Regions from separate parts of the Dermatophilus sp. B7861-1 genome, predicted to be linked through region 2. Evidence: predicted binding sites of a transcription regulator. Region 2 holds the regulator's gene; the other holds the start of a gene.
What was found. Region 2 encodes HspR, which represses chaperone genes until heat shock. Its sites were predicted from a motif close to AAGTTGAGTCNNNNNGACTCAACTT; they were not measured.
Positions count from the first base shown of each region.

Region 1: a site for HspR is predicted at 1,594-1,618, ahead of AC2T9U_RS10515 (ATP-dependent Clp protease ATP-binding subunit). Genes of this name have one in related genera too.

Region 1 is NZ_CM180082.1:2,390,445-2,394,816, reverse strand. It holds gene AC2T9U_RS10525 (histone-like nucleoid-structuring protein Lsr2) at 1-332, shown strand, start outside; gene AC2T9U_RS10520 (bile acid:sodium symporter family protein) at 461-1,489, shown strand; gene AC2T9U_RS10515 (ATP-dependent Clp protease ATP-binding subunit) at 1,798-4,372, shown strand, end outside.
Region 2 is NZ_CM180082.1:472,638-477,009, forward strand. It holds gene dnaK (molecular chaperone DnaK) at 1-214, shown strand, start outside; gene AC2T9U_RS01955 (nucleotide exchange factor GrpE) at 369-1,160, shown strand; gene AC2T9U_RS01960 (DnaJ C-terminal domain-containing protein) at 1,281-2,294, shown strand; gene AC2T9U_RS01965 (heat shock protein transcriptional repressor HspR) at 2,306-2,764, shown strand; gene AC2T9U_RS01970 (DUF418 domain-containing protein) at 2,717-3,607, opposite strand; gene AC2T9U_RS01975 (hypothetical protein) at 3,703-3,906, opposite strand; gene AC2T9U_RS01980 (TetR/AcrR family transcriptional regulator) at 3,967-4,372, shown strand, end outside.

The DNA of each region.
Region 1 (4,372 bases), 720 kb from region 2:
GTGTAGAGGTCATCCTCATCGACGATCTCGATGGGGGAGTCGCTGAAGAGGTTGTGTCGTTCGGTCTGGACGGTGTCCAGTACGAGATTGACCTGAGCAAGGAAAACGCTGAGAAGCTGCGTGCTTCCTTGCAGGAGTGGGTCGAGAAGGCACGCCGTGCTGGTGGCCGTCGTGTTGCGGGTCGTCGTACCCCTGGTTCGGGTTCAGGTTCGGGACGCCGTAATGACCTGAATGAGATTCGTCAGTGGGGTCGTGAAAACGGGTTCAAGGTTTCTGACCGTGGGCGTGTTTCCCGTGAGGTTGAAGAAGCCTACGATCGGGCTCACAACTGATTATTTAATGATCGTTCAGAGTGCTGTTTTGGTGCTCTGTGTGATCGATATAGCTTTTTTCGGAGGGGCGGACCTTGTGGGGTCCGCCCCTCCGTATTGTTGTTGTCAATGATTGGGTGGTGTTTCGCATGGTGAATCGCAGAGTAGATCAGGCGGATTCTTCTGATGCTTTGAGAAGTCATCGCCGGGCTTTTTCGTTTTCGGTGGACGGTTTTGTTCTTGCGATTTTGGGTGCGGTGGGGCTTGCTTCGCTATTACCGATCTCTGGTGTGGCGGCACTCGTTTTTGATGATGTAACGACAGTAGCGATCGCTGTGTTGTTCTTCATGTACGGCGGAAGGTTGTCTCGTGAAGAGGTGTGGGCGGGCTTTCGGCATTGGCAGTTGCATCTGACGATTCTGGGTTTTACTTTCGTGGTTTTTCCAGTTATTGGTCAGGTTCTGCGTTTGTTGGAGTCGTGGATGTTGTCGCCGGAACTGATGGCGGGAGTGTTGTTTTTATGCGCTGTTCCTTCGACAGTTCAGTCGTCGATCACGTTCACATCTATTTCGGGTGGAAATGTTGCTGGGGCGGTAGTTAGTGCGTCGTTGAGTAATCTTCTGGGGGTGGTTATTACTCCGGTGCTTGTGGTCATCACCATGGGTGGCGCAGGTGGGTTCACGATCTCGGGGTCATCGGTTGTCGATCTTGTTTTGCATATTCTTGTTCCCTTTTTGGTGGGTCAGTGCGTGCAGCCATGGGTGAGTGGATGGCTGAAGCGCAACCATGCCTGGTTGAAGCGAGTGGATCAGGGCATCATCGTTGCGGTGGTGTACTCAGCGTTTTCGCGAGGCGTGGTCGAGCGGATGTGGTTGAGGGTGTCGGTGGGGGATTTGGTGGTGTTGCTGGTGTTGGTGGTGGTTGTGTTGGCGTTTGTTTTATGGCTGACGTGGTGGCTTTCGGGGGTGTTGGGGTTTGAGCGGGCTGATCGCATTGCGATCCAGTTTTGTGGCACGAAAAAGTCGTTGGCTACAGGGGTGCCGATGGCGTTGGTGTTGTTTCCCGGGGCGACGGTTGGGCTGATGGTGTTGCCGATCATGCTGTTTCATCAGGCTCAGTTGATGGTGTGTGCGGTGTTGGCGCGCAGGCATTCGCTGGTGGAGTCACGGCAGAGGTGAGGACGCCCACAACATGCTTTGACCGTCTGGTGTGTCGGTGTCCATGCTGTCGTGAGGAGTTCTGTGGCTGTAAGTGACCTGCGAAGGAAAGGGAGTTAAGTGGCGGATTGAGCCGGGTCAACTCAAGTTTTTGGCTCGGTGGGAACAATTGACTGGGGTGTCTTGTTGTTCTTTTCGAATACCGTCGGAGGACTTGACATCCTTGAGGTGATGATGCGAGTTCGCCTCTGCGTCACTCAAAACACGTCACTGATCGCGACGGTCTATACGGATAGCATCGAGGGAACTCGACAGCGAGGGAGCAATACATGTTCGAGAGGTTCACGGATCGGGCCCGTCGTGTGGTGGTGCTCGCGCAAGAAGAAGCGCGGATGCTTAACCACAACTACATCGGGACCGAGCACATCCTCCTTGGTCTCATTCATGAGGGCGAGGGTGTCGCCGCTAAGGCATTGGAGAGCCTCGGCATCTCGCTGGATGCAGTGCGTGAGCAGGTGCAGGAAATCATCGGCCAGGGCACTCAGGCGCCCAGCGGGCACATCCCATTCACCCCGCGCGCTAAGAAGGTCCTCGAACTGTCGCTGCGCGAGGCGCTGCAGCTTGGCCACAACTACATCGGGACCGAGCACATCCTGCTCGGGTTGATCCGTGAAGGCGAAGGTGTCGCGGCACAGGTTTTGGTCAAGCTCGGCGCAGACCTGAACAAGGTCCGCCAGACCGTGATCCAGCTGCTTTCTGGCTACCAAGGCAAAGAAACAGCTGGCGCTGGCGTAGGCGCTGGAGCTAGTGGACAGGCCGAAGGCACCCCTGCAGGTTCGCTCGTGCTGGACCAGTTCGGTAGGAACCTCACCCAGGCCGCGCGTGAAAACAAACTTGACCCAGTCATCGGCCGGGCTAAAGAGATCGAGCGGGTTATGCAGGTGCTCTCCCGCCGCACTAAGAACAACCCAATCCTCATTGGTGAGCCCGGCGTTGGAAAGACAGCTGTGGTTGAGGGGCTGGCGCAAGACATCGTGCGCGGTGAAGTCCCAGAAACGTTGAAAGACAAGCACATCTACACCCTGGACTTGGGTGCTCTGGTGGCTGGCTCGCGGTACCGCGGTGACTTCGAAGAGCGACTGAAAAAAGTCCTCAAAGAGATCAAGACGCGTGGCGACATCATCCTGTTCATTGATGAGATCCACACACTTGTTGGAGCTGGCGCGGCCGAAGGCGCGATCGATGCAGCCAGCATTCTCAAGCCGATGCTGGCTCGTGGGGAGCTGCAAACCATCGGTGCAACGACCCTGGATGAGTACCGCAAGCACATTGAGAAAGACCCGGCACTGGAACGCCGTTTCCAGCCGATTCAGGTGGCCGAGCCGTCGCTGGCTCACACGATCGAGATCCTTAAAGGCCTGCGTGACCGGTACGAAGCGCACCACCGCGTTTCCATTACAGATGCAGCGCTAGTCTCGGCTGCCACATTGGCAGATCGGTACATCAACGACCGCTACCTGCCGGACAAAGCGATCGACCTTATCGATGAGGCAGGTGCACGCCTGCGGATCAAGCGGATGACTGCACCGCCGGACCTGCGCGAGTTCGACGAGAAAATCGCACATGTGCGGCGTGAAAAAGAAGCCGCAATCGATGGGCAAGACTTCGAGAAAGCAGCTTCGCTGCGCGATGACGAACGTCAGCTCATCGACGCGAAAGAAAAACGCGAAACCGAATGGAAGAACGGCGACATGGATGTCGTCGCCGAGGTGAACGAAGAACTGATTGCTGAGGTACTCGCTGCCTCGACAGGCATTCCTGTCTTCAAACTCACCGAAGAAGAATCCAGCCGCCTGCTGCGCATGGAAGAAGAGCTGCACAAGCGGATCGTGGGCATGGATGACGCGATCAAAGCCTTGTCACAGTCGATCCGCCGCACCCGCGCTGGCCTGAAAGATCCGCGCCGTCCCTCCGGTTCATTCATCTTCGCTGGCCCCACCGGTGTCGGTAAGACCGAACTGGCCAAGACACTGGCGGAGTTCCTATTCGGTGAAGAGGACTCCCTCATCACCCTGGACATGTCCGAATTCGCTGAGAAACACACCGTGTCGCGTCTGTTCGGTTCCCCGCCCGGATACGTCGGTTACGAAGAGGGCGGCCAGCTCACCGAAAAGGTGCGGCGCAAACCGTTCTCGGTGGTTTTGTTCGATGAGGTGGAGAAAGCCCACCCGGACATCTTCAACAGCCTTCTGCAGATTTTGGAAGATGGCCGCTTGACCGATGCGCAAGGCCGCGTCGTGGACTTCAAGAACACCGTCATCATCATGACAACCAACTTGGGTACCCGGGACATCAGCAAGGCTGTCAGCCTCGGTTTCGCTCAGGTCGACGACAACACATCCAACTACGAGCGGATGAAGGTCAAGGTTCAGGACGAACTGAAGCAGAACTTCCGTCCCGAATTCCTTAACCGCGTGGATGACATCATCGTGTTCCCGCAGCTGAACGAGGAAGAAATCGTTCAGATCGTTGATCTGATGATCGCTCGAGTCGATGAGCGGTTGAAAGACAAAGACATGGGTCTAGAACTCACCGATGCCGCCAAGCGTTGGCTGGCCAAGCGTGGCTACGACCCCGTGCTCGGTGCGCGCCCGCTGCGCCGTGCGATCCAACGCAACATCGAAGATGTCTTGTCCGAGAAGATCCTGTTCGGTGAAGTCGGCGCAGGCGAGGTTGTCACGATCGATACCGAAGGTGAGGGTGAAGACGAGAAATTGTCGTTCACTGGCACTTACCGCAAAGAGGTAGATGAGCTGATCGCTTCTACCGAGGGTGCAGACTCCTCTGACAATGCCGACTCGGGCACAGATGTGCCTCGTTCAGATGGCAGCGACGGAACGGGTG
Region 2 (4,372 bases):
TGAAGAGCTCAACACCAAGGTCACCAAACTGAACGAGGTTTCTCAGGCGATGGGCGCAGCAATGTACGCGGCTACCCAGGCCGAGGGCGCACAGGCCGGTAACGCTGGTGCGGCAGGTAACGCTGGTGCTGGTGCAGGTTCCGCCACGGGCGCCAAGGCCAAGGCAGACGACGACGTCGTTGACGCCGAGGTCGTCGAAGACGACAAGAAGTGACCTGCTAGTCGCCGACCGAATGTAACCTCTGGGGCCGCCGCAACACGCGGCGGCCCCAGAGCCGCACCGGGTATCACCCAACGCCAAGCGATGCCCTACAACCACAAACGGCGTGCAGCAGCAGTAGTTTTTCCTCAACAGGAGGCGATGGAACGTGTCGCAGGAACAGCCGCAAGACAACGAGTTCGGCGCATACCAAGCCCGCCACAGCGCACCCGAACAAGGAACTGAGTTCGCTCCAGGGCCGACATCACCGGTCTCCGGGCCAGGGGGGCAAGCCGCCGCCCGAGCCGCCTACGAAGGCGCCCAAAAGAACCGCCCCGACACGGCTATCCCTGAAGAAGAACACGTTGTGGCTCCAGAGCCCGCCGAGCAAACCAGTGAAGAAACCGTGGAGCAGGCAAGCGAAGAAACAGCCGCCGAGCAGCCAGAGTCTGACCAAGCGCAAGCCATGGACGACTCTCCTGAAGGCCTCGCTGCCGCGTTCGAAAACGAAACTAGCGAACGCGAGCAAGAACTCATCGACCAGCTACAGCGCGTAAGCGCCTCGTACACCAACCTTGAAAACGAGTACCACGCCTACGTGCGGCGCTCGAAACGCGACCTTGAAGAAGCAGCCCAGCGTGGCACCAGCAAAGTCCTCGAAGGGCTACTTCCAGTTCTTGACGAGATCGGTCTCGCCCGAGCTCACGGTGACCTCGAAACTGGCCCGCTGGCGAAAATCGCAGAGAAACTCGAAACCTCCTTGTTCAAACAAGGCGTAGAACGATTCGGGGCTGAAGGGGACGTCTTCGACCCCACCGTTCACCAAGCTATTTCGCACGACGTTCGAGAACTGCCCGAAGGCGTCACCGACACCACTGTCGTGCAGGTCATGCAGCCCGGCTACCGCATCGGTGAGCGGGTAGTGCGCCCAGCAATAGTGGGTGTCGCTGACCCAAAGTGACTGGGGATACCCCAGCGCTGATCGTCGTCCGCGCCGCCCTCGTGTAGTGGCGCCCGCCACGGCGCCTCGCACAGCAGCTTCGGGCACAACTCACCCGACACAGAACGTCAAGGAGGGAACATGGCCAGTCAAGACTGGTTGGACAAGGATTTCTACGCTGTCCTCGGTGTGAAACCGGGCGCGGACGACAAAGAGATCAAAAAGCAGTACCGCAAAATGGCGCGTGAGTATCACCCCGATACCCACAAAAACGATCCCGTAGCCGAGGCCAAGTTCAAAGAAATCGGCGAAGCGTATGCAGTGCTCTCCGACGCCGAACAACGTCGTCAATATGACGCTATCCGCGCCATGGGGGGCGGTGGTCCCCGTTTCACAGCTGGCGGACCCGGCGGTATGCCGGGAGGGGGAGCCGGATTCGACGATCTGCTCGGTGGTCTGTTCGGTAATGCGGGAGGATTCGGCGGGGCGCGTCGCACTGCTGGAGCAGCACCCAACCTCGAAGATCTTTTGGGCATGTTCGGTCAACAAGGTTCAGGCGCAGGCAATATGGGTTTCGGTACCGCTGGGACACGTCCACCCAAAGGACGTGATGTGCATGCCACCGCCACACTGAGCTTCAAACAAGCCGTTAACGGTGACACGGTTGTTGTTAACGGAGTCAGCGGTAAACCAATCACCGCGCGCATCCCGGCCGGGGTTAAAGACGGAGCGACCATCCGATTGCGCGGTAAAGGGGAATCCTCGCCTATGGCAGGGGGAGAAGCAGGCGACATTCTCCTCAAAGTGACCGTGAAACCGCACCCGGTATTCCGGCTCGAAGGAAACGACCTCGTCGTTGATGTTCCCGTTACTTTCGCAGAGGCCGCGCTAGGGGCCACGATCTCTGTTCCGACTCTTGGCGGCAACCCCGTGAAGTTGAAACTGCCTGCCGGAACCCCCAGTGGGCGTTCTTTGCGTGTGCGGGGCAGGGGAGTGCCAGCTAAAGGAACTCCGGGCGACTTGCGGGCACGTATCCAGGTAACGGTGCCGCAGCGGCTCACAGATGAAGCACGTGCAGCTATTGAAGCCTTGCGCGCTCAGGAAAGCGACTTCGATCCCAGGGCGGAGCTGCTCACTCGGGCGCGAGGTGAGTGAAAGTGCCCGCCGTGAACTCCTCATCGTTTTCCCCTGATGATGACACTCCTGTGTTCGTGATCTCCGTGGCTGCGCAGCTGGCGGGAATGCACGCTCAAACTCTGCGCCAGTATGACCGGCTTGGGCTGGTTGTACCTGCGCGTACGCGCGGGGGAGGGCGACGTTATTCAGCACGGAATGTGATGGAGTTACGGGAAATTCAACGGCTTTCGCAAGATGAAGGCGTGAGCTTGTCGGGGATTCGGTACATCCTGGCGCTGAAAAACCGTATTGAAGAGCTCAACGCCACGGTCGAGGAGCTGCGTCGCGAGGTTGAGCAGGCACGGGACCGCCGTGATCAGGCCAGGCGGGTTTTCGCGGCGGCAAGCAGTGGTGATGTTGTTGCGGTGCGGGCTGGGCAACGCCCGCGCCGCAACGTTGCTTCACGTGCTCTTGTGGTGTGGGATCCGCGGCGTGTTCCTGGCCGTTGAGGTCGCTTCCGGAGTTCCAGCGATGCTGCGGTACAACTTGTGAGTGACCATTTCCATGGGGCCGTGGCGAAAACGAAGTAGCCAGCAGTGAGCCATCACAAGCATGAGTGCGCTGATGCCTATCCACGCTGCGATTGTGACTGGCAGTCGCCACTGCGGATCCATCGCCCCCACGTTCAGGCCCCATCCGTAGAAAAGCGCTGAAGCAACGAGATTTTGCAGCATGTATGCGCTGAGGGAGACGCGCCCGAGTGCGGCTAGGTAGCGGGATATTCCACAGCTGAGTGAATGTGCGGTGCTGATAATCAGTGCGAGCATTCCTACAGCTACTACTGGTGCAGTGCCGTATCGGGTGAGGATATTTAAGGCGGGGGAAGACAGGGATAGGGCCAGGTCAATTGGCGCGGTGATGAGTCCGATGATGATTAATCGCCGGCGTAGCTGTGTGGCTTTTTCGGTGAGTATTCCTGATTGGTATAGGCGGTGGCCAAGCAGGAACATCGCAATGCTCATCGGAAGAATGAAAACTGGTTCAATCCGGAACATAAATGCTGAATCAATGCGAAGAAGCACCAGGTCCCACCAGGAGCCATCGCGGTAAGGATTGTGCCCATAGGTAGCGGGGGAGCTCTGGGTGTTCATGGCTGCCATGAGGATCATCGATGCTATGAGAACGAGTAAAGCGTGCACAGCTAGTGCGCATGTGAACCACGCTTTTCGGGTGCGTTCGCTGAAGGTAATAACCCAGGCGGCAATACCGCCGGTCACTGCGTACCCCATAAGAATGTCGAATTCGACTACAAGTAGGTAGTGCAGGATTCCGTCGAGGAACAGGATGCACATGCGCCATTGGTAGGGCCCAGGCCAGGTGTGGCCGCGCCGGGATGCGCTTTCTGCTTGAAGTGCTAGGCCGATGCCAAAAAGAAGCGTCAGGAGACCTAGGAATTTTCCGTTGGCAGAGCTTGAAGAATGGCTTCGACTGTTTGCTGCCAGGGGGCGGCATTGGCGCTGGTGGGGGAGTCGAAGTAACCGAGTAGGCCGCCGGGGTGGGAGAAGATCCATATGTTGGTGGCTAGCGTGCCACAGATCGCGATGCCGCGGGCGATGTCCAGGGCGGCATAGCGAGGCTTAGGTGAGGTCATGGCTTTTTTTATCACAGTTGAGATAAAAAAGATCTGGTGTGCAGGTGATAGACAAGGAACGTGCCCAAAATCGTCGACGTCACCCGCAGGCGAGAGCGCATTGCCGACGCCGTTTTCGCCCTTATTGAGCGAGGCGGAGTGGAAGCAGCGTCATTACGTAACGTCGCGTCCGAGGCTGGACTTAACGTTGGATCAGTGCGTCATTACATAGATGGCCATGAAGGAATGCTTATTGAATCCCTCCAGGTCATGGAGGAACGCATTGAGAAACGCATCTGGGCACGAGTAGAGGTTTTCCAAAAAGAACAGCTGAAAAACACAAAAGATTCACTCAAAGAGCTCTCGCCCAAAGCTGAGCGAGTTATCGCTGCTTCACCTGCATTCCGAGATATGGCCGTGGATGTTTTAGAAGAACTGCTGCCGCTGGACGCCACGCGGCGTCGTGAAGTTGCCGTGTGGCTAGCTT